DNA from 2 places in the Hymenobacter sp. DG01 genome. Region 1 is predicted to be linked to the other one. Evidence: riboswitches for the same ligand, from Rfam matches in the RefSeq annotation. Region 1 holds a riboswitch; the other holds the start of a gene.
What was found. Region 1 has a riboswitch for cobalamin ahead of FGZ14_RS18365 (TonB-dependent receptor). Riboswitches for the same ligand answer to the same signal wherever they lie in the genome.
Positions count from the first base shown of each region.

Region 2: another riboswitch for cobalamin. It lies ahead of FGZ14_RS05065 (acyl-CoA thioesterase); the one in region 1 lies ahead of FGZ14_RS18365 (TonB-dependent receptor).

Region 1 is NZ_CP040936.1:4,317,519-4,332,535, reverse strand. Features, by position in the region: gene FGZ14_RS18395 (RNA polymerase sigma-70 factor) at 1-207, opposite strand, end outside; gene ahcY (adenosylhomocysteinase) at 377-1,696, opposite strand; gene FGZ14_RS18385 (DUF4397 domain-containing protein) at 1,849-2,613, opposite strand; gene FGZ14_RS21825 (hypothetical protein) at 2,758-3,378, shown strand; gene FGZ14_RS18375 (class I SAM-dependent methyltransferase) at 3,587-4,774, shown strand; gene FGZ14_RS18370 (DNA-3-methyladenine glycosylase) at 4,863-5,462, opposite strand; cobalamin riboswitch at 5,589-5,811, shown strand; gene FGZ14_RS18365 (TonB-dependent receptor) at 5,981-7,945, shown strand; gene FGZ14_RS18360 (DUF5074 domain-containing protein) at 8,003-9,088, shown strand; gene FGZ14_RS18355 (hypothetical protein) at 9,174-9,452, opposite strand; gene FGZ14_RS18350 (hypothetical protein) at 9,682-10,035, shown strand; gene FGZ14_RS18345 (AraC family transcriptional regulator) at 10,032-10,604, shown strand; gene FGZ14_RS18340 (radical SAM protein) at 10,774-13,113, shown strand; gene FGZ14_RS18335 (hypothetical protein) at 13,139-14,236, opposite strand; gene FGZ14_RS18330 (GNAT family N-acetyltransferase) at 14,318-14,857, opposite strand; one part of gene FGZ14_RS18325 (IS5 family transposase) at 14,934-15,017, shown strand, end outside.
Region 2 is NZ_CP040936.1:1,195,085-1,210,101, forward strand. Features, by position in the region: gene FGZ14_RS05030 (RNA methyltransferase) at 1-301, shown strand, start outside; gene FGZ14_RS05035 (porin family protein) at 516-1,652, opposite strand; gene FGZ14_RS05040 (hypothetical protein) at 1,679-2,500, opposite strand; gene FGZ14_RS05045 (RNA polymerase sigma factor) at 2,481-3,068, opposite strand; gene FGZ14_RS05050 (CoA-binding protein) at 3,330-3,689, opposite strand; gene FGZ14_RS05055 (NAD(P)/FAD-dependent oxidoreductase) at 3,763-5,343, opposite strand; gene FGZ14_RS05060 (hypothetical protein) at 5,494-5,811, opposite strand; gene FGZ14_RS05065 (acyl-CoA thioesterase) at 5,944-6,351, opposite strand; cobalamin riboswitch at 6,547-6,758, opposite strand; gene FGZ14_RS05070 (MFS transporter) at 6,859-8,178, shown strand; gene FGZ14_RS05075 (hypothetical protein) at 8,172-8,588, opposite strand; gene FGZ14_RS05080 (DUF2911 domain-containing protein) at 8,782-9,339, shown strand; gene FGZ14_RS05085 (tryptophan 2,3-dioxygenase family protein) at 9,422-10,399, opposite strand; gene sdaAB (L-serine ammonia-lyase, iron-sulfur-dependent subunit beta) at 10,664-11,344, shown strand; gene FGZ14_RS05095 (TolC family protein) at 11,497-13,020, shown strand; gene FGZ14_RS05100 (efflux RND transporter periplasmic adaptor subunit) at 13,081-14,523, shown strand; gene FGZ14_RS05105 (NAD(P)H-dependent glycerol-3-phosphate dehydrogenase) at 14,746-15,017, shown strand, end outside.

The sequences.
Region 1 (15,017 bases):
GCGGCGGCTCCACAGGTCAGCGAACAGGTCCTGCACCAGTTCCTCGGCTACCTCACGGCTTTTGAGCTTTTGATAAGCCACCGTGAACAGGCGGTAGCAATAGCGCTTGTACAATTCCCCGAACGCGCCTTCCTCATCCGTGCGCATCGCATCGAGCAACGCCGCGTCGGGCCAGGAGGCATACATCCGCAGGGAAATTGAAGTCACAGATCAAAGAAATAAGCACGGCAGGAATGGCAGCTAATATACTATCTAAAGGCCGATAAATACCACATATTCATTCCCCTGCATACTCGTCCGTAATTCCGGCTTAACAGAAAACCCCGCCCGGCGCAGTGCCGGGCGGGGTTTAGTATTTCTGCGGGGGTAGGACCGCCTAGTAGCGGTACAGGTCCGACTTGAAGGGGCCTTCCACCGGTACGTTAATGTAGTCGGCCTGCTTGGGCTTCAGCTCATCCAGCTCCACGCCAATTTTGGCGAGGTGCAGGCGGGCCACCTTCTCATCGAGGTGCTTGGGCAGGGTATACACTTTATTCTCGTACTTATCGGCGTTCTGCCACAGCTCCAGCTGAGCCAGCGTCTGGTTCGTGAACGAGTTCGACATCACGAAGGAAGGGTGCCCGGTAGCGCAGCCTAGGTTCACGAGGCGGCCTTCGGCCAGAATAATTACCTCTTTGCCTTCGATGTTGTACAGGTCCACCTGGGGCTTTACCGTGTCTTTGGTGTGGCCGTAGTTTTTGTTCAGCCAGGCCATGTCAATTTCATCGTCGAAGTGGCCGATGTTGCAGACGATGGCTTTGTCCTTAAGGGCGCGGAAGTGCTCTTCCGTGATGATGTCGCAGTTGCCGGTGGCAGTTACCACAATGTCAGCTTCCTTGATGGCATTGGCCATCTTCTTCACTGCGTAGCCGTCCATGGCGGCCTGCAGGGCGCAGATGGGGTCAATTTCCGTCACGATAACGCGGGCACCAGCACCACGCAGTGAAGCGGCGGTACCTTTTCCTACGTCGCCGTAACCGGCTACCACAGCAATTTTGCCAGCCATCATCACGTCGGTAGCCCGGCGGATAGCATCCACCGCCGACTCTTTGCAGCCGTATTTGTTGTCGAACTTCGATTTAGTAACCGAGTCGTTGATGTTGAAGGCGGGCATGGGCAGCGTGCCGTTTTTCACGCGCTCAATCAGGCGCAGCACGCCGGTGGTGGTTTCCTCCGAAATGCCTTTGATGCCGGCGGCCAGCTCGGGGTACTGGTTCAGCACCATGTTGGTCAGGTCGCCACCGTCATCGAGGATCATGTTCAGGGGCTCGCGCTTTTCGCCGAAGAACAGCGTCTGCTCAATGCACCAGTTAAACTCCTCTTCGTTCATGCCTTTCCAGGCATACACCGGAATACCAGCTGCAGCAATAGCAGCAGCAGCATGGTCCTGGGTTGAGAAGATGTTGCACGAGGACCAGGTTACGTCGGCGCCCAGCGCAATCAGCGTTTCAATGAGCACAGCCGTCTGGATGGTCATGTGCAGGCAGCCGGCAATACGGGCGCCCTTCAGGGGCTGGCTGCTGCCATACTCCTCGCGCAGGGCCATCAGGCCGGGCATTTCGGCTTCGGCCAGACGTATTTCTTTCCGGCCCCACTCGGCCAGAGACATGTCTTTTACTTTGTACGGAACGTAGGCCGTGGTCTTGGTATCAACCATGATGCAGAATACTGGATGCGTTGTCGCGTTTCAACTGCAAAGATACTTGATTTGTTATCCTTTTCTGTCATTCCTGATTGCCAACTGCTTATCACGAAAAGCGCCTGCCCCAGCTTAGCCGGAGCAGGCGCTCGAACCGGGACAACCTAAACCTAATTGTTCTGAATAATAACCGCTTGTGCTTGCTGGTTTGCCGGAACCCCGGCCCCGACAATACCGCGCACTACGATGGTGTAGATCTTGCCGGCCTCGAAGGCCTTGGCGCCAGTACCCGAACCTGAACCGTCGCCTACGGCCAGCACCTGGGTACGGGGAGTAGCGGTGGAGGTGATGGTAAGAGTAGGCGAGCCGGCATTTACGGCCACAAAGCCGGAGGCCGCCCCGAAGGCTACGTCGGGAGTAAGGTCAGTGACGGCCCCGCCCGGAATGGGAGAAGGTACGCTCAGCCGAACCGGTGTGGGTGCCCCCACGGCCAGATGCACTAGCCGCACTTTGGCTTGATTAGCTGCCGGGGCGGTCAAATCATCGGCGGTAGTGAGAAGGGAAATGCTGCCGATGGTAGCTGTGGGCGAATAGGCAAACACTGAGTAGCTCTGGTCTTTTTCGACTTTTACCACAGTTCTGGCGGCCTTTATATTCGTGCTGGCTACGTTAACACTCACTGTGGTGGTATCGACATTGGTTGCCACGTACGGGCTGGCCTGGCCGTAGTCGAGCTGCCCTACCTCATTATTTTTAATAAAGGCTTTTACCCGCACGTTGGTCGCGGCGGCGGCATGCACTACCATTACTCTGCCCTGGTCGGGCTTAGGGGTATTGGTGTTGTCGTCATCATCGGAACAGGCCGTGAAGGTTAGCGCGGCCGGCAAAGCGGCCAGCAAAACGGCGGGGCGCAAAAAGGATGTCAGGGTTTTCATAGCACGTAGCTTAGTGAATCGCCCGTCAGAACGAAGGCCTTTGGGCTTTTGTTGAGTGGAAGCAGAAATTTTCCTCGGCGAATTGCACTTTTTTCCCGCCGGAGCGCTTAGGACACTCAATGATAGTAGTATAGATTTGTACTCATGCTTCAACCGATTTCCGCCCGGCTTCTGGGCCTTGTGCGCCGCTCTGTACTTGTTGCTTCCTGCTCCTTTGGTCTGGCACTGGGCGCCCAGGCCCAGCAGGCTCCTACCGTTATCCGCCTGAGCCCCGAGGATCAGCAGCGGGGCCTGAACGGGGCGCAGAAAAACTTCTTTTTTACCACCGGCAACGGTTCCACGGAGGCCGAATACCAGAACGCCGGTTTCTTCGGACATCGGCTGCGCCCTTACCTGGCAGGCAACGAGGAGGCCCTGGACAACCTCAACCGCTACCGCCGTCAGAAGTGGCTGTTCTTGGCCGAGCGCCTCACGTTTGTGGGAGCCGTAGGCCTGTACAGTCAGCAGGTACTGGCCCTGGATGAGAAGCAGCAGTACTTTAACAATACCCAGAAGGCCGCCGCCGGCATTGCCTTGGCCAGCCTGCTGAGCAACGTCTTTATTTCCAGAAACACCAACTCGCACTTTCAGCGGGCGGTGGAGGCCTACAATGCCGACCGGCCAGCAGCCCGCACCGGGGCCGTGCAGCTGCGGCCCAGCGCCGTGGGCCTCACGGCCAGCGCTACGGGGCGCCCACTGGTAGCCCTTACCTGGAACCTGCGCTAGCCTTACGCGCGTTACAAATCATTCCGGTTAGCGGCCGGCTTTCTACCCCGAAAGCTGGCGCTAACCGGAATGATTTTTTGTTTATACCCATCCAAACGCCAGGCCGGGCTGCTGGCTCTTGCCCGATTCCTGCTTACGTTTGGCTATCTGTTGATCTTGCAGGTCCGGCGCTGCGCCTGGGCCTGCCGCATTTTCGTAGGCCCCCTACATGGAATACCCCCTGCCGGCAGCGGCTCGGCAATACGTTGCCGACCACCTGCACGACGACCCCGCTCAGCTTGCCCTGCAGGCCCGCCGCTACCCCGGCCTGCCCGTTCCCGACCTGGTGCGCCAGATTCAGGCGCGCCAGAAGGCCCGCACCAAGCTCCCTGCCTGGGCCGATAACCCCGACTTGGTGTTTCCGCCTACCCTCTCGGTAGAGCAGGCTTCCTCGGCCCGTACGGCGGCTTTCAAGGCTTCCCTGGTGCAGGGCCAGCGCCTGGCCGACCTCACCGGCGGCTTCGGGGTTGACTCGGCTCACTTCGCGGCTACGGTGGCGGAGGTGCACTATGTGGAACGCAACGCAGCCCTGACGGAAGTGGTGCGCTTTAACCTGGCCCAGCTGGGCATCGGGAATGTGGTGTGCCACAACGAGGACGCGGTACACTTTCTGCGCAACACCCCCGACACCTTCGACTGGCTCTACCTCGACCCGGCCCGGCGCGATACGGCCGCCAAGAAGATTTTCCGACTGCAGGACTGTGAGCCCGACGTACTACGCCTGATGCCGTTGCTGCTGCAGAAGGGCCGGAGCGTGCTGTTGAAAACCTCGCCCATGCTCGATATTGAGCAGGCTATTCAGGAGCTGCGGCATGTGCGGCGGCTGTGGGTAGTGGCCGTGGATAATGAGTGCAAGGAGGTACTCTATGAGTTGGGACCCGAGCCGGCCATCGACCCGGAGCGGTTTACGGTGAATTTGCTCCGTAGCGGCCAGCAGCAGGAGTTCCGGCTGAACCGCGCCCGCGAGGCCCGTGCCGTTGCCCGCTACGCTGAGCCCCGGCAGTTTCTCTACGAGCCCAACGTGGCCGTGCTGAAAGCCGGCGCCTTCCGCAGCGTAGGCACGGCCTTCGAGATGCTGAAGTTGCACCAGCACAGCCACCTCTACACCTCCGATACGCTGCGACCGGAGTTTCCGGGCCGTATTTTCCGCATCCGGGCCGTGGAGAAATACGATGGTCAGGCCCTGCGCACTCACTTAGGCCCCGAAGCCCGCGCCCACGTCACGACCCGCAACTTTCCCGACACGGTAGCCGAGTTCCGCCACCGTACCGGCATCCGCGAGGGCGGCGACCTGTACCTGTTTGCCACCACCAATCTGGAAGGCAAGCTGATGGTACTGGTGTGTGAGAAGCTGTGATAAAGTAATGAGGTGAGGAAGAAATGAGGTAAGTGGTAGCAAGTGACAGAAGCCGTGCTACCATTTACCTCATTTTTTCACCTTATCATCACTTCGCCGGGCTGGTCCAGGGGCTGCTTTTGATGCGGAAGCGCCAGGGCAGCGCGGCGTCTTCGCCGGCGTAGTCAATGCCAACGCGCGGTGAGGCGAGGATTTCGGCTTCGGGCACTACCTCTCCCTGGTCTTCCAGCCAGATGGTGTCTCCGGTTACATCGAAGCCATAATGGGCCTTGGTAATGCCCAAGGCCTGGGTAAGCAGGCCGGGGCCGCCGGTGAGGTTGCGGCGCACCTGGGTCATATCCCGGCGCAGGAGCATTTCCGGAATTCCTTCGGTAGGCTCCAGGCCCCGGATCAGGACCGCGTCGGCTTTGCCGGCCTCGTTGGTGATAATGTTGAACAGCACGTAGCGGCCATAAATCAGGTAGGTGTAGGCCACGCCGCCGGGCTCGTACATTACCTTGGTGCGCGCCGTATAGCGGCCCAGGTGCGAGTGGCAGGCCTGGTCGTTGAGGTGGGCGTAGGCCTCGGTTTCCACGATGCGGCCGCCGGTAAGCACGCCGTTGATGCGGGTGAACAGGTATTTGCCCAGCAGCTCGCGGGCAATGGCAACAGGATCGGGGCGGCGGTAAAAGGCGGCGGGAAGTTTCATGCGGAAAGCGGGGGTAGGCGCTAGCATGTTACCCGATTAGCGTCGGAAGGTTGCGGGCCCTGTGCCTGCCCTACCCCCTCGGGCACCTCCACCCTGGCTAGGGCTGGCTTCTTCCTCAATTTGCCCTACCTTTGCCCCCGTAGAGGTGGCCGGACCCTAAATGCGGGGCGAGGCTGAAAAGGGAATCCGGTTAAAATCCGGAGCTGTCCCCGCAACTGTACGCTTCATGAGTCGGCGCGTCATCACCGGCCACTGTTTCAAAGAAGGCCCTGCCCCGGCAGGCCGGAGAAATGGGAAGGCGACGCGCCCGGAGCAAGCCAGGAGACCTGCCTCTGTATTTCCTATGTTCAGCGCCTGCGGAGGAAGGGCGGAGAATGAATGCAGTGGCGGCGCTTCGGCGGCGCAGAATTATCATCTGTTTTCGGCCTCGGCTTCGGGGAGGGGGTAGCTGCCTGGCGGCTGTCTGGTTCCTGAGGTTTTGAACTGAATTTTTCGATTGCGAAAATTTGGTTCGGAAGATGCGTTTTTCTCTTTTCCCGCCGTGTGGCTGGGTGGCGGCTGCGCTTGGCAGCGGGCTGCTGGTCGCCGCGAGCTTGCCGGCTGCGGCTCAATCGGCCCTGCTGGCTCCCGACTCGGCCCGCGCCCAGCACCTGCCTACCGTGCGCGTGGCCGGCACCCGCCCCGACCGGTTTGCGGTGGGCAGCCGGCGGCTCACGCTGGATTCTCTGGCCCTGGACACCTACCGCTCCGGTACGCTGGCCGATGTGCTGACGGCTCGCACAGCCCTCTACCTGAAAAACTACGGACCCGGTCAGCTGGCGTCCATTACCATGCGCGGTACCTCGGCCCGGCACACGGCCGTGCTCTGGAACGGCTTCAACATTAGCCTCCCTTCCCTGGGCGAAACCGACTTTTCGCTGCTAACAACCACTGGCGCGACCCAGGTGGACATTCAGCCGGGGCCGGCCAGTGCTACCTACGGCAACGGCGCCGTAGGCGGAACGATCCTGCTCTCGTCGGGGGTGAGGTGGGGAGCGGGCGCGCGGGCGGTAGCCCAGGCCGATTACGGCAGCTTCGGGCTGCGGGCTGGTAACCTGGAGGCCAGTTTCAGCAATCACAAGCTGGCCGTGCGTACCAGCCTGCTGTACCGGCAGGCCCAGAACGATTTCACGTACTACGAGCAGACTGCGGCGGGGCGTACCCGCCGCCGCCAGGCCAATGCGGCCCTGCAGCAGGCCAGCCTTAGCCAGGACCTGAGCTTGCGCCTGGGCCAGCAGGGCGAACTAACGGCAGCCGTTTGGCTAACCGACGCCGACCGGCAGATTCAGCCCGGCATCGGCACGAACAACACCCAGGCCCGGGAGCGGGACCAGAGCCGCCGCCTGATGGCCGGCTACCGCCACGTAAGCTTCCGCCACGAGTGGGCCGCCCGGGTGGCTTGGTTTGAAGACATCATCAACTACCGCGACGAGGTGAGTGGGCTGAGTGAATCCGGGGTGCGCACTACGCAGGCGCAGGCCGAGCATACGTGGAGCTTCGCGCCCAACGCTTCACTGCGGGTTGGAGCCGAGGCTCAGCACTTCGCGGCGCAGGTAGATGGCTACGGCGCCGGCCGGCACACCGAGAACCGTTTCTCGGGCTTTGCCCTGCTCCGCTACGACCCGCGCCCCCGCCTGCACCTGTCCCTGAACGTGCGCCAGGCCCTGCTGCCCGGCCGGCAGCCCCCGCTTACCCCCACTGCCGGCGCCGAATGGGAGGCTCTGCGGGCCCTTCGGCACACGGTAAGCCTGAAGGCCAGCGCCTCGCGCAGCTACCGGGTTCCTACCCTCAACGAGCGGTACTGGCGCCCCGGCGGTAACCCCGATCTGCTGCCCGAAGAAGGCTTGGGCTATGAGGGCGGGGTAGTACACGTTCTGACTCTGGCCCCCACTCATCTGCAGCTACAAACGGAGCTGACGACCTACCACCAACTGGTAGATAACTGGGTGCAATGGACGCCGGGGGCTACCTACTGGTCGCCGCGCAACCTGCGGCAGGTGCGCGCCCACGGGGTGGAGGCCAGTACCCAGCTGGGCTGGAAGCCAGGAGCCTACTACTTCACGGCCCGGGCTTCTTACGCCTTTACCCAATCAGAAAAGACCAAAGGCACGGCTGCCGACACCGACCCGGCCGGGCGGCAGTTGCCCTTTGTCCCCCTGCATACAGCCGCCCTGAGCACCGACCACCGCTGGCGCGACTGGCAGCTAAGCACCACCCTCACCTTCACGGGGCAGCGCTACACCGATGCCTCGGCCACCCGGTTTTTGCCCTCTTACCCACTGCTGAACGCTACCCTGGGGCGCACAGTGGCTGTGGGTACCGACTGGAAGCTGCTGGTACTGGCCCAGGGTTACAACCTCACCAACCATAGCTACCAAAGCTACGACAACCGCGCCACGCCCCTGCGCTACGGCACCCTGAGTTTGCGGGTGCTGTGGCACTAGGTGGGCCCTGCTTACCGCAATTTCTTCCTTACTCTTTTTTTATATACGCTTCCCTTCATGACCCGATTTTTTCCCTTCGCCCCTGCTACTTCCCGCCTGCTGTGGGGCTCCTTCTTGGCCCTGGGCCTGGTCTCCTGCGGCTCCGACGATGACCCTGAGGCCGTTACCATCCCCAACAACAGCGTACTGGTGCTGAATGAGGGCAACTTCCAGAAAGCCAACGCCGAGGTCAGCGTGCTGAGCAAAACTTCTAGCTCGGTGCTGTACTCGTCGGCGTTCAGTGCGGCCAATAAGCGCAGCCTCGGCGACGTAGCCCAGAGCATGAGCCTGCAGGGCTCCACGGCGTACATCGTGGTCAATAACAGCAACAAGCTGGAGGTAGTATCGCTGCCCAACTTCAAATCGGTGGCTACTATTGAGGGCCTGAAGCTCCCGCGCTACTTCGCGGCGGTTTCCGGCACCAAGGGCTACGTCACGGAAACCGTGTCGTACTCGGCTACGGCCGGGCAGGTTTCCGTGATTGATCTGCGCTCCAACTCAGTAGTGAAAACCATTGCCGTGGGCAAGCAGCCGGAGCGCCTCCTGGCCATAGGCAACCGCCTGTACGTAACCAACAGCGGCGGCAGCACCGTCACCATCATCAATACCGACACCGACGAGGCCATAGGCAACATACTGGTTGGGGATGCGCCTAACAGCCTTGTGCAGGGCAGCGACGGCAACATCTGGGTGCTGAGCGGGGGCCGGGTAGCCTATAACGCCGACTTTTCGGTGGACTATACCCGCACGACCAAGGGTAGCCTCTCGAAGATTGTGCCGGGCCAGGCCGGGGTTACTACCCTCGAAATGCCCACCAACACCAGCTCGCCGGGCCGCCTGACCACCAACGGCGCCAAAAACGAGCTGTACTATACTTACCAGGGCGGCGTGTATATGTACACCATCGGCAACACTACGCTTCCGACCCAGCCCCTGATTCGGCGCAACCTGTATGCCCTGGCCGTGGACCCCACGGACCGCACCATCTACGGTGGGGTAGCGTCCTTCACCAGCACCGACAAGGTAATTCGCTACCGGCCCACCGGCGCCCCCATCGATTCCTTCACGGTCAACATCGGCCCCAACGGCTTCGTGTTCAACTAAGCCCCACCGATTCTCCGAAATCCAAACGGCCCGCTTCCCTTGCAGGAGGCGGGCCGTTTGGCGTGTGTAGGGGGGTAGGAAAACGCTAGTCGGCCAGGCCGTCGTTGTTGCGGTCTTTGCGGTCAGCGGCACCCTCATACACCTGGCGGCCGGTGGGCGTTTTCATCGTGTCGCGGTTCATGCCCGAGGTAGCAGAATCAGCTGAGGGGTTCTGGCTGGGCATGTTGGTGTCCATGCCCAGGTCTTTGGCGGCGCCACGCTCTACATTGGTGTCACCGGCTTCGTTACCGGTGTTGCAGGCAGTAAGCGGGCCGGCCAGCAGGGCCGTAGCGGCTATAAGTCGAAGAAAAACAGAGGTTTTCATGTGCTTGGTAGGGAAGAGAAGTAAGACGTATGCTATTTTGGCCTGTACGGCTGACCGCGCCGCTGGTTTTTACGTAAGATGATTTCCCCTGCCTCTCCTTTTATTTTCCACGACCAAAACCTACCCCATCCGTATGCGTTGTTGTTACTCCTGACGGCTTCGGCCCCTCGGCCCGCCCTGGCTCCCGAATAGGATAGACCTTTATATTTGTCCTCCTGTCCCTGTTGCCATGAACCGTTCTGTTCTTCAGCTTGCCACTTCTAAAGCGCCTCTGCGGCGGGTTATCGTGCTGGCCGGCATCAGCCTCGTGCTGGCGCTGGCGCTGGTAGCCTACCTGTTTGGAGTGCAGGACTCCTTCTTCGGCCGGCTCTTCGGCGCTTTTTTCGTATTTTTCTCCCTGTTGGCCGTAACATTTATGGGGGTTGTTCCCTTTGTAAACTGGGCGGCCATGAATTGGTTCGGGAAAGGTTGGGCAGAATCCCACGCGGAACCCCTGCGGCGTCCGCGACCTAACCCAAACCCGGCTCCTACTCGTAAACCCACGCGAACCGCAACGCGGCTGAACTCAACCCAACAACCGTGAAAACGACGCTCCTCCACATTAAAAATATGGTTTGCCCACGTTGCATCGAAGCCGTGCGCAACCTGCTTGAGCAAGCGGGCTACCGCCCCACCGATGTTACGCTGGGCCAGGCTCAGCTCGACCACAGCACGCCGGCCGATCCGGCCTCCGTAGCACCCATTCTGCGCGAAGCGGGCTTCGATGTGCTGATGGGCCGCGCCGATCAGCTCACCGAGCAAATCAAGAGCGCCCTGGTCGAGTACTTGGAGCACCTGCGCACGGCGCGCATGCCCCTGACTACCTCGGCCTTCCTCACCGACCGGTTTGCCGCTACCTACTCGCACCTGAGCAAGGTGTTCTCGCGCACGGCGAACCTCACTATCGAGAAATACCTGATCCGTCTGAAAATTGAGCGCGTGAAGGAGATGCTGAGCTATAATGAAATGACGCTGAGCGAAATTGCCGAGCAAATGCGCTACAGCTCCGGCCAGCACCTGAGCAATCAGTTCCGGCAGGTAACCGGCCGCTCCGTCAGCGAATTCCGCCGCGACCTGATGCCCAAGCGCCTTTCCTTGGATCAGCTGGCCTAACGCACGTTTTGCCTGCTGCTTAAAGCCCCGAAGCTGCCACCGGCGCTTCGGGGCTTTGCTGCGTTTATGGGGGTAGGAAAACCGCCGGCCCCGGCGTGGCCGGGGAACGGAGCCCGCCGGCTACGGGTTAAACTGGCGTATCTTTGTGGTTCTTTCTGACCCAGTGCCCGTGTCGTCCTCGCTTCGCATCCTGCTTGTTACTCCGCCGCTTACCCAGCTGAATACGCCCTACCCGGCCACGGCCTACCTCAAGGGCTTTCTGGCCCCGCGCGGCTATCAGGTAACCCAGGCCGACCTCGGGCTGGAGTTGGTGCTGAAGCTGTTTTCGCGGGAAGGACTGACGCGCGTTTTCCGGGCCATTGAAACGGGCAGCTTCGAGCTCAGCGACAACGCCCGCCGCATGATGCGCCTGCAGCAGAGCTACCTGAGCACCATCGGGCCGGTCATCCGGTTTCTGCAGAATAAGGACAACACCCTGGCCCCACGCATCTGCCACTCGCGGTTTCTGCCCGAGGCCGGCCGCTTCGACAACGTAGCGGATCTGGAATCGGCCTTCGGCACCATGGGCCTCACCGATCAGGCCCGCCACCTGGCCACGCTTTATCTGGAAGACCTCGGCGACCTGATCAAGGAAACCGTGGGCCCGCAGTTCGGCTTTTCACGCTACGCCGAGAAGCTGGCTATGTCGGCCACTACCTTCGATGGCCTGCACGAAGCCCTGCAGGCCCCGCCGAACCTGCTGGACCAGATGCTGCAGGAGCTACTAGATGAGCTGGTGGCCCGCGTGCAGCCCGATGTGACTGGATTTACGGTGCCGTTTCCGGGCAACCTTTACGGAGCTCTGCGCTTAGCTGGCCGCATCAAGGAAATCAGCCCCCGCACCCTGACCCTAATGGGCGGCGGCTACCCCAACACCGAGCTCCGAACCATCAAGGAGCCCCGCTTTTTCGATTACATCGACTACCTGACGCTGGACGATGGCGAAGGCCCCTGGCTGCGCCTGCTGGAGGCTATCAGTCACCAGTTGTCAGTTGCCAGTTCTCAGGTGTCGGTTGGCAGTTATCAGGAAGTGGATGCCAACTACCAGGAAGCGCTAGTTGATAATCAACTTTCAGGATACCCCACTGAATTTCCAGAAAGTCTGCCACTAACAACCGGCAACCAGCACTTAGCAACTGACCAGTTACAACGCACCTTCCGGCGGAACGAAGCCGGGGAAGTTGAGTACATCAATCAGCCCTTCCCGGATGTGCCCCACCCGGAGGTAGGTACGCCGGACTATTCCGATTTGCCCCTGACGGAGTATTTGTCGGTGATTGAGGTGCTGAACCCCATGCACCGGCTCTGGAGCGACGGGCGCTGGAACAAGCTCACGGTGGCCCACGGCTGCTACTGGAAGCGCTGCTCCTTCTGCGACGTGACGCTGGACTACATCAGTCGCTACGAAACGGCTCCGGCTACCCTGCTCGTGGACCGCATCGAGCAGATTATTGCCCAAACCGGCCAGACCGGCTTCCACTTCGTGGATGAGGCCGCCCCGCCCCTGGCCCTGCGTGACCTGGCCGTGGAGCTGCTGAAGCGGCGGGTAAGCATTACGTGGTGGGGCAATATCCGCTTCGAGAAAACTTTCACCCCCGACCTGTGCCGCCTGCTGGCCGCCTCGGGCTGCATTGCCGTGAGCGGGGGCCTGGAGGTAGCTTCGGATAGGCTGCTGGCCCTGATGGAAAAGGGCGTAACCATAGCGCAGGTAGCCCGCGTGACGGATGGCTTCACCCAAGCCGGCATTATGGTGCATGCCTACCTCATGTACGGCTTCCCCACCCAAACCACCCAGGAAACCGTGGACTCATTGGAAGTGGTCCGGCAGCTGTTTCAGGCGGGCATTGTGCAGAGCGGCTACTGGCACCGCTTCTCGATGACGGCCCACTCGCCGGTTGGGAAGAACCCGGCCAAGTATAAAGTGGCCGCCGTAGGCCCCGAGCCCGGCCCGTTTGCCTGGAACGACCTGTGGCATGAGGACCCCACCGGCACCGACCACGAAGCCTTCGGCCCCGGCCTGACCAAAGCCCTGTACAACTACCTGCACGGGGTAGCACTGCAGGAGCCGCTCAGCTTCTGGTTTGATTTCCGGACGCCCAAGCCCACCCTGCCCCGCCACCTGATTCAGCAGGCCCTGCAGGAGCCCGGCAAACCCGATGCTTCCCGGCCTAACAACCGCCTGTTCTGGCTGGGCAATGCCCCAGAGCTGCGCTATGAGCCCGCCAAAAAAGGCCAGCGCGCCATCCTCACGTTCTATGAGCAGGCCGAGGACTTCGAGGTGAAGGTGCCGGCCGTGTTGGGCCCCTGGCTGCAGGATCTGCTCACCCGCCTCGCCACCGACTACGATACGAAGCTGCTGCTAAAAGACGCCGCAGCTTCCTACCCCTCGGGCGCGCCCCAACCCTGGGAGCAGTTCCTGTTGTCGCAGGGGTGGCAGCTGCTGCGAGAGAAAGGCCTGCTGATTCTGTAGTTGCCTGCCAGGCTGCTTAGGGGTGCTACTTGCCGCGCTGCCGCAGCCACTCCACGAGGCCTTCCCAGTAGCCCTCCGCCGGTCTGGGCCATTGCCATTGCCCATCGGGGCCGAGGCGGCCGCGCTGCCGGAACTCGGAGCCGGCTTGGGGATACACGCGCACCTGGGAGCCACTCCGGTACCCCAGCGCGGCACGGAGGCGCTGAGCACTCTCGCGCACATTGGTTGTGGTATCGAGGCCGGCATATAGGGCCAGCACCGGCACCCGTTGGCGGCTCAGGGGGAGGTAGGCGGCGGCCTGCTCGCGGGTGGCGGCGGGCGCGGCTTCCATCACCACAAAAGCTGCGGGCTTATCCTTACCAGCCGCCACGGCCACCTGCGGAGCCAGACTCCCGCGCACCCAGTACCCTACCCTTCCCGAATCAACGGCGGCTTGCCGGCGCAACGCGGCCAACGCGGCTGCCGCGACCTGGTACGCCCCGGAGTCGGTAGGCTGCGCGGGGGTAGCAGCCGTTACCACCAACGTCACGAAGCCGCGCCGCGCCAGGTAGGCGGCCCGGGTTTGGGCGGCGGCCAGGGTCTGGGGCTGGGCCACCAGGGCCACGGCCGGGTGGTGGGTCACGGTATCATCGGGGAGGCGCAGCTGCCCGGCCTGGGCACCCCCTGCGGTTCGCACAGCCAGGGTTTGCTCCCGGAACGGGCGCGGGGCGGCCTCGCCCCGGCGGGCCCACACAAAATCGGTGCGCACACTGTCCCAGCTCAGCACGCCGCGCAAAAAGTCGCCCTCCCGCACGGCCTGCAGACTGATGCCCCCTACCCCCTGCTCCAGCCGCAACTGCGGCTCCTGGTACTTCAGGCGGGCGGCTTCAAACTCCAGGCCGGGCACCTGCGGGAAGCTGACATCGGCCTGCAGCTTGCCGGGCGCTACCTCGCACAAGTCAAGAGCTACCCGCAGCTCGGTGCCCTGGTAGCTGATGGGACCTTCGTAGTGGCCTGTGGGCAGGGGCGCGCTAGCATCGGCCTGGCTGCCGTCCGGATCAGCGGAACAGGCGGCCAGCAACAGCAGCCCGGCCCCGCTCACCGCCAGGGCGCCAATACTATACACGGACCGTATCGATTTCAAGAACAGAAGGCTAAGTACAACCACGCCCGGGAAGCAAGCCCGGATCAGCAACAACAGTCTGGCACCTGGCGGCCAGCGCCTTTAGTGCAGGCCTTTGCGCAAAATAAAATCCGTTTGCTCATCGGAACCGATTACAAACTTATGCTGCCCGATCTGGCGGAAGCCAAAGCGGCGGTAAAACTCCAGGGCACGGTCGTTCTTCTCCCACACGCCCAGCACTACGGCCCGGCAGCCCTGCTGGCGCGCCTCCTCAATAGCTCGCCGCATGAGGGCTGCCCCAAGACCGGTGCCAATCCAGTCTTCACTCACGTAAAGCCGCTCAATCTCCAGGCGCTCCTCGGGGGTTTTCTCGGGGTCGAGGCCAAGGGTAGCGTGTAGCTTCAGCTTGGCGTAGCCTACTACCTCCTGCTCCATCTGGGCCAGCAAAAACACGGTATCGGGGTCCTCCAGCTCACGCAGCTGCTTTTCGGGGTGGAAGGTAGCCGCTTCGTAGGCTGCCATGTCCTCGGCCGAGTTTTGGTCGGCATAGGTTTCATGAAACAGGCGTTGGCCCAGTTCGGCGAGTTGAGCGGCGGTGGCCGCGTTGCGCTTGGCTACCAGAATGCGGAGCGGAAAAGACATAGCAGAAAACCAGTTCGGCGGAAAGCGGCAAAGGTAAGGGGCTAGGAGCTGTTAACAGTGAGTAGTAACTTGTGGCATGGAAACGATGCTTACCGATGCGCAATGGGCGCGGCTGGCTCCGCTACTGCCGGGCCGGGCCGGCACGAGTGGCGGGCGCGGA
Region 2 (15,017 bases), 1.6 Mb from region 1:
CACCATGGGCTCCTTTACCCGCGTGCCCGTGTGGCAGCGCGAGCTGCCCGCCTGGCTGAGCGCCCTCCCCCCTGAACTGCCCGTGTACGGTGCCGACCTGCACGGCGACAACGTGCACCGCCTTACCCTGCAGCCCACCGGCGTGCTGGTGATGGGCAGCGAAAGTCACGGCCTCACGCCTCCCGTCGAAGCCTGCCTGACCCAGCGCCTGCACATCCCCGGCCGCGGCCAGGCAGAAAGCCTGAACGTCGCGGTTTCAGCGGCTATCCTGCTGGATAACTTCTACCGGCATACGGCCTAGCGGTGAGCTAGTGAGCTAGTGCGATGGTAAATGGTTATGGCGAGGGCGCCGAAGCCATCCGTCCTCTCCTCTGTGACAAGCCAGATAAACAGACAAGCCCTTACTTCCAGCTCGGAGGTAAGGGCTTATCACGTTTCAAGGGGGTAGCAGGTTGGTCGGGAAGGATGGCTTCGGCACCCTCGTCATGACCACTTACCATTTCACTAGCTCACCACTACTGCAGCAGGGAGATGCCGAAGCTCAGGGTTTGGGCCTGGGGGCCGCGGTTATTTTTGAACGTGTCGTTGAGGTTGTACTTGGCGAAGAGGTCGATGCTGCGGATACCGATGGTCCCCTGCAGACCGTATTGGAAATCGGCCAGGTTGTAAGAGCCGCGGTCCTTGTCTTTCTTGGTGTTGCCGCCGTCTTCGTACTTGATTTTGGTGTGCGAACCCAGGCGGTAGCCCACGAACCCGCCGGCCCCAATGCGGAAGGCGTCGCGGCCTTTCTTGTTCTTGAAGTCCAGCACGGGCATCAGGGGCAGGTTGATGCTGGAAACGGCCAGCTTGCTTTTTTGCAGCTCCCGGTTGGGGGTTTCCAGGTTCTGGCTGATGATGGTGCGGCCATCCACATCAAAGAACTGATTGTTTTTGTCCAGCATGTAGTTGTTGAAAGCCAGCTCAGGGCCCGTAATCAGGTGGAAAGGTGAGCCCTTTTTGCCGACCCGGATATCGTAGTGCCAGTTCAGGCTGAGGTAGCGCGAGCCGATGGGACGCAGGTCGAAATCCTCGCCGCCGGCGGGCGTTTCGCGGTTCACCAGCGTGTTCAGGCCCAGGTCGATGTTGAAGTTGCTGCGCACGGCCCGGTTGGCGCGTTGTTCGTCGCGGGCCTTGCGCTGAGCCTGTCGAGCCGAGTCAGACAGGGCGCCAACCCGCACGGAAACCCGGTCGTTGTCGCCGTTGGAACTTTCGTCCACCGTCACCCCAAACACACGGCCCAGGGTCACATCCACATGATCCGCCGATTTATTCTGGCTGCCGGGGCCCTGGTTGCGCACCGTAATCCGAATCTGCTCGGGTACTTTTTTGCCCGGCTGCTCCTTGGCGGGGTAGAATTCCATGGTTATCTGCTCCGATTTGGAGTTTTTGCCAGCTGCCTCGGCCTGAGTGATGTAGGCATCGAGCAGTACCAGGAGGGAATCAAGCTTGTACTGGCGCATTTGCCGGAGCTGGGCTTTGTCCTTCACGTAAAGGGTCATGGTAGCCTGGTTGGGCAGCTTCACCAGAATGGTGTCATCGTTGCCGGGGCGCGTGGCAGCCTGCGAGGCGAAACCCAGCAGCAGAAAGGCGAGGAGAGCGAAAAAGCGTTTCATGATAAAAGGCGCGTAAAGCGGGAGAGTTAGAGTTGGATGGTTTTGGTGAGCGTGCGGCCCGCTACGTGGGCCTGCACCGTCACCGACTCGGGCAAGCCAGCCTCCGTGAGGCTGACCCGCTCGCCTTTCACAGCATTGCGGGCCTGCCGGAGCAGGGAGGTCAGGCGGGGCCGACGAGCCGGCTCAGCGGCTAGTGCCGTAGCCTCCGTACCAGGCCGCACTTCCACCTCAATGGGACCTGTAAGGGCCACCGTGGCAGTAGGCAGCTCCGTTGGGCGGGCCAGCTCCGGGTCGGGCGTACGCTCCGGAAGCGTAGCGCGGGCGGGGGGAGTAGCGGTAGGGGCAGGCTGGGTAGCGGCGGGGGCGCTGGCCAGGGCTAGCTGGCGGGGCGCCGGCGCTGTGGAAGCCTGGGGCCGGGCGGGCCGGCGGCTCTCCGAAGCGGGGTCTGGTTGTACACCCGCAGACCGGGTTTCAGGAGAAGGTGCCGTAGTGGCCACTACGGCGGCTGGCTTATTGGCCTGGGCTTCTGGGAGGCTAGATGAGGAAGCGGGGGTAGGAGTTGCCTGAGGATTAGAAATATTTTTTGTTGAACCCTTAGGCGTGAAGCGGGCCGTGTTGGCCGCTATTTCGGTGGTGCCAGGGCGGCTGGGGTTGCTACCCGTCAGCACCCACCACGCGCCGCCCAGCAGCGTGAGCAGGGCCACGGCCGCCGCGGCCAGCCACAGCACGGGGCGTTTGCGGCGGGGCTGAATCTCGGCTTCAATTTCGGCCCAGAGGAAGGCGGGCGGGGTAGGCGCGTGGCCCTGCAGCCGCTCGCGGAACAGCTTATCAATATCTTCCGGTTGCATACAGTTCTTTCGGGGTGTGGGTGGAGGAGGCCGGCTGGGCTTGGGCGTTGGCTACCGCGAGGCGGCGCTGGAGCATGGCCCGGGCCTTACTGAGCTGCGACTTGCTGGTGCCCTCCGAAATACCGAGCAGCTCGCCGATTTCGGGGTGGGTGTAGCCCTCCAGGGCGTACAGGTTAAAAACGGTCCGGTAGCCAGCTGGCAACTCAGCCAGCAGGGCCAGCATGTCGTCGGCGTTCAGGCGGCTTTCGGCTTCGGCGGGGGTAGCAGGCGTTTCGTAGGTCAGGTCCTCGATGGCCAGGTGCAGGGGCTCTTTGCGCCGCAGCATGCCCAGGGCTTCGTTCACTACAATCCGCCGGATCCAGCCCTCAAAGGAGCCCTCGTGCCGGTACTGGTCCAGCGCCCGGAATACTTTCGTGAACCCCACAATCAGGGCCTCTTCCGCGTCTTCGCGCCGCCGCAGATAGCGCATGCACACGGATAGCATCAGCCCGGCAAACCGCTCGTAGAGCAGCTTCTGGGCCCGACTGCTCCCTTGGCGGCAGGCGGCTATGAGGTCAGCATCAGTCACGGAAGGAAGCGTAAGGTTCAGATCAAATCAGGGCGTTTGAGGGGCTAGATGTAAAGGGAGGGGTAGGGGTTGCCTGGGAAGTGAAAAAATATCCTGGTTAGTCCAATAAGGTTGTAATAATGCTGATAACCAATGGGAAAAATTTATAATCCAGCCTAGATATAAAGCCAGCCAGGAGAGATAAGACAGAAAAATGACCTCACAAAAAAGCCCCGATACCTAATGTATCGGGGCTTTACTGAAAACTGAGGGGTAGGAAACTTAGTAGTTACCAACTGAGAGCATTACCAGCGTGCAGGCTTCCTCAGTGCGGATACCGCGCTGCTGGGCCAACTCCTCCAATTCCGGGTTTTCGGTGCCGGGGTTGAAAATGATGCGCTTGGGGTTCAGGTCCAGAATATAGTCGTACCAGCCGGGCTGGTTTTGCGGGCCTACGTAGAGGGTTACGGTGTCAATGCCTTCGGCCGTAGGGCGGTCCGTGCGAATATCGAGGCCGGCTACCTGGCCTTTGCGGATGCCCACGGGCACTACCTCGTGGCCATGGCTCTTGAGCTGATGAACGGCGCGGTAGGCGTAGCGGGAGGGGTTATCAGTAGCCCCCAACACAAGGGTCTTTTTCATAGGAAGGAAGTTTGCCCTGCTGCTCCTGTAGCGGAGCGAAGAAGAACAGAAGAATGATTTCTCCTTATAACGATTATTTCGCGCCGATGGCTGCAAAAGCCGCTTCCGCGCACCGCTCGCCATCCATGGCGGCCGACACAATGCCGCCCGCGTAACCCGCGCCTTCTCCGCACGGGAACAAGCCTTGTACCTCGGGGTGCTGCAGGGTGTCCCGGTCGCGGGGGATGCGGACGGGGGAGGAGGTGCGGCTTTCTACCCCCACAATCTGGGCCAGGTTGGTAGCGTAGCCCGGAATCTTGCGGCCGAAGTTCTGGAAGCCCTGGCGCAACCGTTCTGCCAGCGCCGGCCCCAGCACCTGGTCCATGGGCACCGACACGAGGCCTGGTTGGTAGCTGGTTTCCAGCAGCTCCGGCGACACCTTGCTTTTCAGGAAGTCGCCGAGGCGCTGGGCGGGGGCCAGCTGGGTGTTGCCGGCTAGGCGGCAAGCGCGCTGCTCAATTTCCTGCTGAAACTTCAGGCCCGCCAGTGGCCCGTATTGGCGCACGTCCATGTCTTCCAGCTCCACGGCGGCCACAATGCCCGAGTTGGCAAAGCGCGAGTCGCGACGGCTGGGGCTCATGCCGTTTACCACCACCTCGCCGGGCGAGGTAGCGGCCGGCACGATAAAGCCCCCCGGGCACATGCAGAACGAGAAAACGCCGCGCTGCTGGTTTTTCCACTGCGTCTGGTGCACCAGCGAGTATGAGGCCGCCGGCAGCACGCCCCGGTCTGGGCGGCGATACTGGGCCTGGTCGATGAGGGCCTGCGGATGCTCTACCCGCACGCCCAGGGCAAAGGGCTTGGCCTCGATGAGCACGCCCCGGCGGTGCAGCAGCTCATAGATGTCGCGGGCAGAGTGGCCGGTAGCCAGAATAACGGCGTCGGCTTCCAGGGCCTCACCGGTGGCGGTTACTACCCCGCGCAGGCGGTTATTCTCCAGAATGAGGTCATCGACCCGGGTATCGAAAAGAACGTCGCCGCCCGCCTGGCGCACACTCTCGCGCAAGGCCGCCACCACGTAAGGCAGCTTATTGGTACCGATGTGGGGGTGGGCATCCACCAGAATATCGGGGGTAGCGCCGTGCTGCACGAAAATGCGCAGGATGCGCTGAATGTCGCCGCGCTTGCTGGAACGGGTGTAGAGCTTGCCGTCGGAATAGGTGCCGGCCCCGCCTTCGCCGAAGCAATAGTTGGAATCGGGGTTGACAAGGTGCTCTTTGTTGAGGGCAGCCAGGTCGCGGCGGCGGGTGCGTACGTCTTTGCCACGCTCCACCACAATGGGCTTAATACCCAATTCAATAGCGCGCAGGGCCGCAAACAAACCGGCCGGACCCGCGCCTACAATCAGCACCGAGCGGCGGGCGCGGCTAACATCGGGGTACTGAAACCAGGGGCCGAACAGGTCGGTGGGTGGGGGCGTCTGGTAGATATCGGCCCGCAGGCGAACCAGGGGTTGGCGGCCGCGCGCGTCAATGGAGCGCTTGCGCAGGTGCACAAAATCGGCCTGGCCGGGCACGAGGCCGGCGGCATCCAGCAGGGCACGGTAGCGCGCCAGTTCATCGTAGGCTACCTCCGGCGGGAGCAGTAGCTCAATTTCTTGTTTTTGAGAAGACATAAAAGAGGTGAAAGGGAGTTAGCCTTTGAACCGGTAACCAGGTTACGGAACTGCAAAGATACGCAGCCAAAAACAGCGTCTGGCCTCAGAAAGCCAATAAAAGACTCCTGAGGCCAGACGCGACAGATTAGGTGGTAGTCAGGGCGGGCCTTACTCGCCGATGGGGCGGGTTGGGTTATTCTGTAAGCGAGGCCAGAACTTTTCCATCGACTCATTAAACAGCGTGAGAACCTGGCTCCGCACCTCCCCGGAAGGGTGGCGCAGCAGCTGGCCAAGTAAGTGACGGTACATTTCCGTCGTGATTTCCAGGCCTTTGGCGCTTACCAAGCCGTGGTGGAGAAGGTCGCAGTTAGCGGCCACAGAATTTGCCATAGAGTCAGTGAGTTCTTCGCGGGCGAGGTCCGCTTCCCGAAACGACTGTTCCAGGCGGGCATTCATTTCGGGCGTGTAGTGCTGGTCGTTTGCCATAGCTACTCAGTAGGGAAGTAGCCTGTTTAACCTCAGGCATAGGCGGAAAGGTTCAGGCGGTTCCGGTAAAAGTCCACTCATTTCTGGTAACCGCCATAAAGCTAATTTGTTATATATACCCGCCGCGCCTTATTATCGGGCCAGAGTATCGGCCTGCAGGATGCGGACGGGGCGTTTATGTTCGTCGATAGCCACAAACGTAAACAGGCCCGATACGGCCCGGTGGCGCTCCTCGGAGTACATCTGCTCCACGAATAACTCGACGCGCACCTTCAGGCTGGTGTTGCCTACGTGCTCTACTCGGCCAATGAGTTCCACCAGCGTACCGCCCGGAATGGGATGGGTGAAATCCACTTTGTCGGAGGAAACCGTCACCATTTTGAGGCGGCTGAACCGGGTGGCCGTAATAAAGGCTACCTCATCCATGAGGTGCAGGGTAGTACCCCCAAACAGGGTGTCGTAATGGTTGGTGGTGTTGGGAAATACGGCTTTGAAAATCCGGGTTTCGGCGCGGCTGATTTTCTCTTCGAGGGTAAGCATGGGTAGCAAAAAAGTGAAAAGTAAAAGTCTTTTCGCTTTGGCCGCAGTTCACGGCTCCTCCCCAGTATTTTGGCCTTTATCGGGCTGAGGCGCACTGCGGTTAGCACGGAACGGACACAGATATACGCATCCCTACCCGCCGTAACCGGCCCTACGCCGCAGAACCCGACAAGGCCCTCAAGTCGCGAAGGAGCCTTATCAACAAGAGCGGCGGGCAGGTCTCCTGACTTACACCCTGCTTCCCACCCTTCTCACCCGGTAGGGCAATGGGCGTCATGGGGAAGCAGATGCCGGCACGCGGGGTGCTGGCGGGTACTTACAGTAGCGCGTCTGTCCGGGAGTTGCACCCGGTTCCCTTTTCATGCCTACCCCCAACGGGGCCGGCAACCTGCCGCTCGTCTGACTGAACTGAACAGACAAAGAACGAAGCGCCAAAGGTAGCAGAACCGGCGGCTTCGGGGCACTTTCGCTAGTTTGCGGCCGTCTGCCGCCTTCCGCTTTGTTTCCATGCCCCAACTTTCGCCCACCCCTGCGCGCACCATGGCTTCCCGCGTCCGCTCTATTTTCAGCGGCTCAGTAGGCAACCTCGTGGAGTGGTACGACTGGTACGTGTACTCGGCCTTTGCCTTGTACTTCGCGCCGGCCTTCTTTCCCAAAGGCAACCTCACGGCCCAGCTGCTCAACTCGGCAGCCATTTTCGCGGTGGGCTTTCTGATGCGCCCCCTGGGTGGGTGGCTGATGGGCATCTACGCCGACCGCGCCGGACGCAAAGCGGCGCTGCTGGCCTCCGTGCTGCTTATGTGCGGGGGCTCCCTGCTGATTGCCCTCACGCCTTCCTACCAGCAGATAGGGGTAGCAGCGCCGGTACTGCTGGTGGTGGCCCGCCTCTTACAGGGCCTGAGCGTGGGCGGTGAGTATGGCACCTCAGCCACGTACCTGAGCGAAATGGCCGACCAGCGCAACCGTGGCTTTTTTTCCAGCTTTCAGTACGTGACGCTCATTGCCGGGCAGCTGCTGGCTTTGCTGGTGCAGCTGGGGTTGCAGCAACTACTCACGCCCGCCGAAATGTACGCCTGGGGCTGGCGGGTGCCCTTCGGTGTGGGGGCAGTGGCCGCGCTGGTGGCCCTGTACCTGCGCCGCAGCATGGAGGAAACCGACCAGTTTACCCGCCGCACGGCGGCTACCCCCACCCAGCGGCCCAACCAGATGCGCCTGCTGCTGCGGCACCCCCGCGAAATCCTGACGGTAGTGGGCCTGACGCTGGGCGGCACGGTAGTGTTTTACACCTTCACTACCTACGTGCAGAAGTTTCTGGTAAACACTACGGGCTTTTCCAAAGGCCAGGCCACGCTTGTTTCCTTTGGGGCGCTGGGCGTGGCTATGCTGCTGCAACCCCTGTTGGGGGCCATTTCCGACCGGGTAGGCCGGCGGCCGGTGCTGCTGTTTTTCGGGGTAGGGGCCACGCTGCTGACGGTGCCGCTGCTGCGGGCGCTGGGGCAGGCCCCGGGGCCGGGCGTGGCCTTTGGCCTGCTGCTGGTGGCCTTAACGGTGGTCAGCGGCTACACCTCCATTAATGCGGTAGTGAAAGCCGAACTGTTCCCAACGGAAATCCGGGCCCTGGGCGTTGGGCTGCCCTACGCCCTGACCGTGGCTATTTTCGGGGGCTCGGCCGAGTACATTGCCCTGCTGGCCAAGGACCACGGGGTAGAGGAATGGTTTTACTGGTACGTGACGGCCTGCGCGGCCTTCTCCCTGCTGGTGTACCTGCGCATGCCCGATACCCGCACTACCTCCCGCCTGCGCGAGGAAGAGCCGGCCGCTCACTGAACGATAAGCGTATCGGTCAGGGGAGTAGCGGTGGCGCTGGGGAAGTGAAAAATATAGGTGCCGGGCTGGGTGGCCGTGAAGGGGTAGCTGCCCTCGTAGCTGGAAACTACCTCGGGGCAAACGCAGCCCTCGTACGCCACCACCGGACTGAGGTAGATGTGGTTGCCGCTACGCTGCTCGCTTACCGACTTGAACTGCCCGCAGCCGTTGATAATCTGGAGGGTGTAGCGCACGGTTACGGGCGTGCCTACCGTCCCGGTTTCCGGGCTGACCACGCGGGTAGTGGGGGCCAGTACCTCCGTAGAGCACTTGTCGGGCTTGCTGTCCAGGCTCAGGCAACCCGTAAGCACTGCTGGGAGCAGCGCGGCAGCTCCTAACCGGAAGCTCCGAAACAAAGCAGAATAAATCATGAATTGTAAATATTGCTTATCACCCAAAGATGCCGCAAATCATTGGTATGGTTGCACTGTTGGGCCGCAGCCCGGAGTATTTTTGGGCGCCGGGTAACCCAGGGCAGCGACTTAAGGTATAATTCTTGCTTCAAGCCGCTTTACCCCTAGCGTGCGGCCTGGGCCACCGGGGTATTCTTCCCTGGCTTCGCGTATGTATTACTTTCCCTTTATGCCCCTCGTGTATCCGCCTGCGCGGTTGTGCTTTCTGCTAACCCTGGCGCTGCCAGTAGCAGCGGCCTGTACCCAAGAGAAAAATCCGGACGGAAAACCTGCCCGCCCCAGCCCGCCCGCCGTAGTGACGGGTGGTAGCGGCGCGGCCACGTTCACGATTCGCTATAGCCGCCCTTCGGCCAAAGGCCGCAAAATATTCGGGGGCCTGGTGCCCTACGGCCAGGTGTGGCGCACGGGGGCCAATGAGGCTACTACCTTCTCCGTAAACCAGAGCGTAACCGTGCAGGGCCAGCCTCTGCCGGCGGGCAAATATGCCCTGTTTACCATCCCCGATGCCCAGCAGTGGACCATCATCTTTAACCGCACTCCCAATCAGTGGGGGGCCTATGAGTACCAGCAGGCCGACGACGTGCTGCGCGTGAAGGCTACCCCCGCCGCTACCCCCCGAACCCTGGAGCAGTTCCTGGTAACGGCCGACAAGACCGGCCGCGTAACCCTGGGCTGGGAAAATACCCAGGTGAGCTTTGTAGTGAAGTAGTGCCGGACAATACGTAGCGCTTCGGCTGGTTCTGAAAAGACGGAAGGCGGCAGGATCCCCTGCCGCCTTCCGTCTTTTGGAGCTACTCCCCGCCCAGCACGCTTTCCACCCAGCCTTTGCCCCAGTCCTCTAAATCCTGCGCGGTCCAGAGCTGGGGGTAGAAGATGCGACGCTGAAACTTGGGAGGCAGGTACTGCTTCCAGTTGGTGCCCCCGGTAGCGGCAATGGCATCGGGGCGACGCTCCAGGTAGCGCACCGCCGACTTATAGTGCATCAGGGGCCAGTTTACGTTCACGCACACATCCAGCTGCTTTAGCTGGCGCAGCAGGCGCGGGTGCTCCTGGCCGGTGGGGCCAGGCGGCAGGCGCTGCACCACGGCCCACACGTTGCGCTGCTCAAAGTGGCGGGCGTGCTGCAGCAGCTTATCGGCGTACTTCTTCTCAAACTCCACCAGGGTAAGCGCCTTGGCTCCGGTTTCCACCACCGTCGCCCCCGATTTCCAGTAGATGCAGCCCATCAGCTCGTCGTGGGCGGCGGCCTCGCCCAGCAGGCGGCGGCGCTCCTCGGGCACGAGGTTGCTGAGGCTGGTACTAGCCAGCTCAATCATGCGGTACTGCACGCTCTGGAAGCCCGAGGCCGGCATCAGGGCCATCCGGAACTCCAGGAACTGCTGCTTGTCCATGCCGTCCACCATCACATCAAACGAGTCGATCAGGTTTTCGAAGTAGCGGTTAATCCGGCCCACGCGCAGTACTATCTCGTCCACGGTGGGGGTAGTGAGGTCACCCAGCTGCTCGTACTCGCAAAGGCAGAGCTGGAAGTACAACTCAGTTATCTGATGATAGATGATGAAAATCTTCTCATCCGGAATCTTGGTCAGGGGGCGCTGCAAACTCAGCAGGGTATCCAGCTGAATGTAGTCCCAGTAGCCCAGGTAACGGGTGTGGTATAGGCCTTCGAGGTAGGCGGCCAGGTCCTGGTCGTCGGCGGAGTAGCGCTCCTGCAGGCGCCGCAGCTGCGCCAGCACTGCGGGCGAGAATTCAGATTCCGGAGAGGTCATGGGGGTAGGGCGGATGGATACTACACTGCAAAGATGGGAAATGGTAGTGAGGTGATGGGGTGAAGAGGTAATGAGGTAAATAGTGATGAGGTGAGAAGGTAAGGAGTGAACGGTCTGGCATAGAGCTTTGGCCGCAGGCCAGGCGTCTGCCGCTAGAACGTCCACCCCTTACCTTCTCACCTCATCACCTCGTCACCTCATTACCATTCACCTCTTCACCTCATTACCCCATCACCTCTTCACCTCTTCACCTATATTTACGCAATGGCAGAGAAATCCAGTATTTTCGACATGATCGGGCCCGTAATGATTGGGCCCAGCTCCTCCCACACGGCCGGGGTCGTACGCATTGCCCGCGCCGCAATCCGCATCCTGGGCAGCAGCCCCACCCACGCCACCATCACGTTCTACAACTCCTTTGCCCGCACCTATGAGGGTCACGGCTCCGACCGCGCCATCGTGGCCGGCCTGCTGGGCATGCCCACCGACGATGTGCGCATCCGCGAGGCCTTCGACCACGCCAAGGAAGCCGGCCTGCAATACACGTTTCAGGGGGTAGGCAATGCCTCCACCATGCACCCCAACACCATTCGCCTGCAGCTGCGCGACGAGCGTACCGGTCAGGCCGTGGAGGTTATCGGGCAGAGTCGGGGTGGGGGCGTCATTCGGATTGTGGAGGTAGATGGCTTTCCGTCGGACTTCTCCGCTTCCCTGCATACGCTCATCATCGACGCCGACGATGTACCGGGCTCCATTGCCTTTATTGCCTCCGTCATTGCTCATGATGAGTGCAACATTGCCACCATGTTCGTTTCGCGTAAGGGCAAGAACGACGCGGCCCGGCAGTTCATCGAAATCGACTCGGGCCTGCGCGACATCACCCTGGACTACCTGCGGCAGCTGCGCTGGGTGCACCGCGTTACTTATATTCCTACTATTGACTAACTAAGCGCCCGGCCGCTCCGGTTAAGGGCAAATTTCACCGGGTTGGTTGATTTCTGTCCATGCTACGTCGGCAGACTGATACCTTTGGTGGCCAGGGCCACCGCGCCGGATTGCGGTGTCTCCTACCTATTACAGCCTCATTTACTCTCCCTATGAAGCGTTTTTACTGGCTGCTGATGAGCGTGTCGGCCGGATTACTGGCCGACGGATCGGCGCGGGCCCAGACTACGGCGCCCACAGCGCCCGCCCAGCCCCCGGCGGGTACGCTGCGGGCCGCAACTCCTACCGGGCCCTGGACCCTGCAGCGGGCCATCGACTACGCCCTGCAGAACAACCTGACGGTGCGCCAGCAGCAGCTGACCTCGGAGCTTCAGAACGCCACCCTGCGCCAGAGCCGGGCCGCCCTGCTCCCCTCGGCTAATATCTCTGGCACCCAGGCCTGGAACTACGGCACCAGCCTTGATCCGCTCACCAACGACTTCGTGAGCCAGACCATTCGCTCGAACAACTTCTCGGCCAATTCCCAGGTGACCCTGTTTTCGGGGTTTCAGCTGCGCAATACGGTCAAGCGCAACGCCCTCGACTCACAGGCCAGCGGCCTGGATATTGAGAAGTCGCGCAATGATCTGGCCCTGAACGTGGCCTCTGCCTTTTTGCAGCTGGTACTGGCCGAAGAGCTGGTGCGCACCAACGAGGTGCGCGTGAGCAGCACCCAGGCCCAGGTAGAGCGCACCCAGAAGCTGCTGCGGGCCGGCTCCATTCCGGAAAGCAGCCTGCTCGATATTCAGGCCCAGCTGGCCAGCGACGAGCTGAACGTGATTACGGCCCAGAACCAGCGCGACCTGGCTCGCCTGACCCTGACCCAGCTGCTGAACCTGCCTTCGCCCACCGGATTCCAGATTGAGGTGCCCCCACTGGCCGACCCCGACGATGAGCCCCTGCTGGAGGCCGACCCCGACGGCACCTACCAGACGGCCCAGAGCCTGCTGCCCGAAATCAAGGCCGCGGACCTGCGCGTGCGCTCGGCCCAGAGCAGCCTCGATATTGCCCGTGGCGGTTACTACCCCCGCTTGGCGTTCGGGGCCGGTATTTTCACCGGTTTCTCCTCCTCGCGGCTGGCGCGCGTGTTCAACGGCGACTCCACGGATGCCGTGGCGGTGCCCGTATTTCAGCCCGGTACGGGCGGCCAGCCCGTGCCTTCGCAGTATTTTCTGCTTCAGCCCAAGCAGGCCATTCCGGAGCTGCTGCCTTCCAGCTTTAGCAGACAGCTCAAGGATAACTTGGGTAAAAGCCTGCAGTTTTCGCTGCAAATCCCGATCCTGAACGGCCTGCAGACCCGCACCGGCGTGCAGCGGGCCCAGATCAATATTCAGCAGCAGGAGTTGCGCGCCGAGCAGACGCGCCTGCAGCTGCGCCAGAGCATTCAGCAGGCCTACGCCGACGCCATTGCCGCCCAGCGCCGCTACCTCTCCTCGCGCCGCCAGGTGGAGGCTCTCACCACGGCCTACCGCAACGCCGAAATCCGCTTCAACAATGGCCTGCTCAACGGCACGGAGTTCAACATTGCCAAAAACAACCTCACGGCCGCCGAATCGACGATGATTCAGGCCAAGTACGAGTTTATCTTCCGCCGCAAAGTGCTGGATTTCTACCAGGGCCGTCCCATACAGCTGTAATAAGTAAACAAGGGAAGAAGTGAGGCACGAAGAGATGCCCGCTCACTCACCTATTTACTCATGCGCTCATTCACTCATTCACTCATTGATTTTATGCGAAATAACCGCACCCTGTACATTCTGCTGGCTATTGTACTGGTACTGATTGGCGGCATCGTGGTGGCGAAGAAACAGGGCTGGATCGGTAAGCCAGCCGGCACCGAGGTGCTGGCAGCCAAAGCCGCGCCGGCTACTATTGTGGAGAAGGTCAGCGCCTCGGGCAAAGTACAGCCCGAAACCGAAGTGAAAATCTCGCCCGACGTTTCGGGCGAAATCACGGAGCTCTATGTGGAGGAAGGCGACTCGGTGCAGAAGGGCCAGCTGCTGCTGCGCATCCGCCCCGATAACTATCAGGCCGTGGTTAGCCAGCAGAGCGCCGTAGTAGGCACCCAGCAAGCTAATGTGGCCCAGAGCCAGGCCCGCCTGCAGCAGCTGATAGCCAGCGCCCGTCAAACCGAGTTGACCTACCGCCGCAACGCCTCGCTCTACAAGCAGAAGGTGATTTCGCAGTCTGATTATGAAGCCAGCAAGGCCGCTTACGATGCCTCCCAGGAGGAAATCAACTCGGCCCGCCAGAACATCCGGGCGGCCCAGAGCAGCGTGCGCAGCGCCCAGGCCGGCCTGGAGGAAGCTCGCAAAAACCTGAACAAAACCACCATTTACGCCCCCGTAAGCGGCACGGTAAGCAAGCTCAATGTGAAGAAGGGCGAGCGGGTAGTAGGTACCTCTCAGATGGCCGGTACCGAAATCATGCGCATTGCCAACCTCAATAACATGGAGGTGCGGGTAAGCGTGAATGAAAATGACATCATCAATGTGGACCTGGGCGACTCGGCCGAGGTGGAGGTGGACTCCTACGCCAGCCAGGACCAGAAGTTCCGGGGCATTGTGACGGCCATTGCCAACACGGCCAAGGACGCCCTCACGGCCGAAGCCGTAACCGAGTTTGAAGTGCGCATCCGTCTGCTGCCGGAGTCTTACCGCAACCTGACCCGCACCATCAAGGGTCGGACGGTGGTACCGTTCCGCCCTGGCATGACGGCCTCCGTGGACATCATCACCAACCGCAAAGCCAACGTGCTGAGCGTGCCCCTGGCCGCCGTTACCACTCGCTCCGACAGTGCCCGCACCGCGGGCAACGACCAGAAGTCGGCTCCGACGGTTCGCGTGGGCCGCGGGGGTAGCAGCGGGGCCACGCCCGCGCCGGCCGCCGGCCCCAAGGACGACGTGCAGGAAGTGGTGTTCCTGATCCGCAACGGCAAGGCCGTACTGACGCCCGTGAAAACCGGCATCAGTGACTTCCAGAACATGGAAATCGTGAGCGGTATTCAGGCCGGCGACCAGGTAGTGAGCGGGCCGTTCCGGGCCGTATCCAAAACCCTCAAGGACGGCGCCCTGGTGGTTATCAAGGATGTCAAGACCCTCGACAAAGCCGCTTTGAAGGAAGATGGCGGAGGAGAGTAAGCTAACTGATAAGAAAAGTTACTGGCTCAGCTTGAGCCGCTAACCCCCATTGGAAGGCCGCTCTTGCAGCACGCAGGGGCGGCCTTCCGTTTTTTTTACCTAAGATTGACGTAGCGGTGAAATGGTGAGCTTATCGCTCAGGCGTGCGGTTCTGCGGCGCTAGCCCGTCACCTCACTATCTCGCCATTTCACTATCTCACCACCTCACCACCTTCCCACCCCTTGGAAAAAATAGCCATGCTTGGCGGCGGCTCCTGGGCCACCGCGCTGACCAAAATTCTCGCTGAAAATGGCAGCCGCGTCCACTGGTGGATGCGCAGCAAGGACGACGTGCAGCACCTGCTGCGCACCCGCCACAATCCGCGCTACCTCTCCTCCGTTGCTCACGACCTGAACCGGGTGTTCCCGACCAACGATCTGGAAGACGCCGTGCGCGAGGCCGACTGGCTGGTGCTGGCCGTGCCGGCCGCGTTCGTGCAGAGCACCCTCGATAA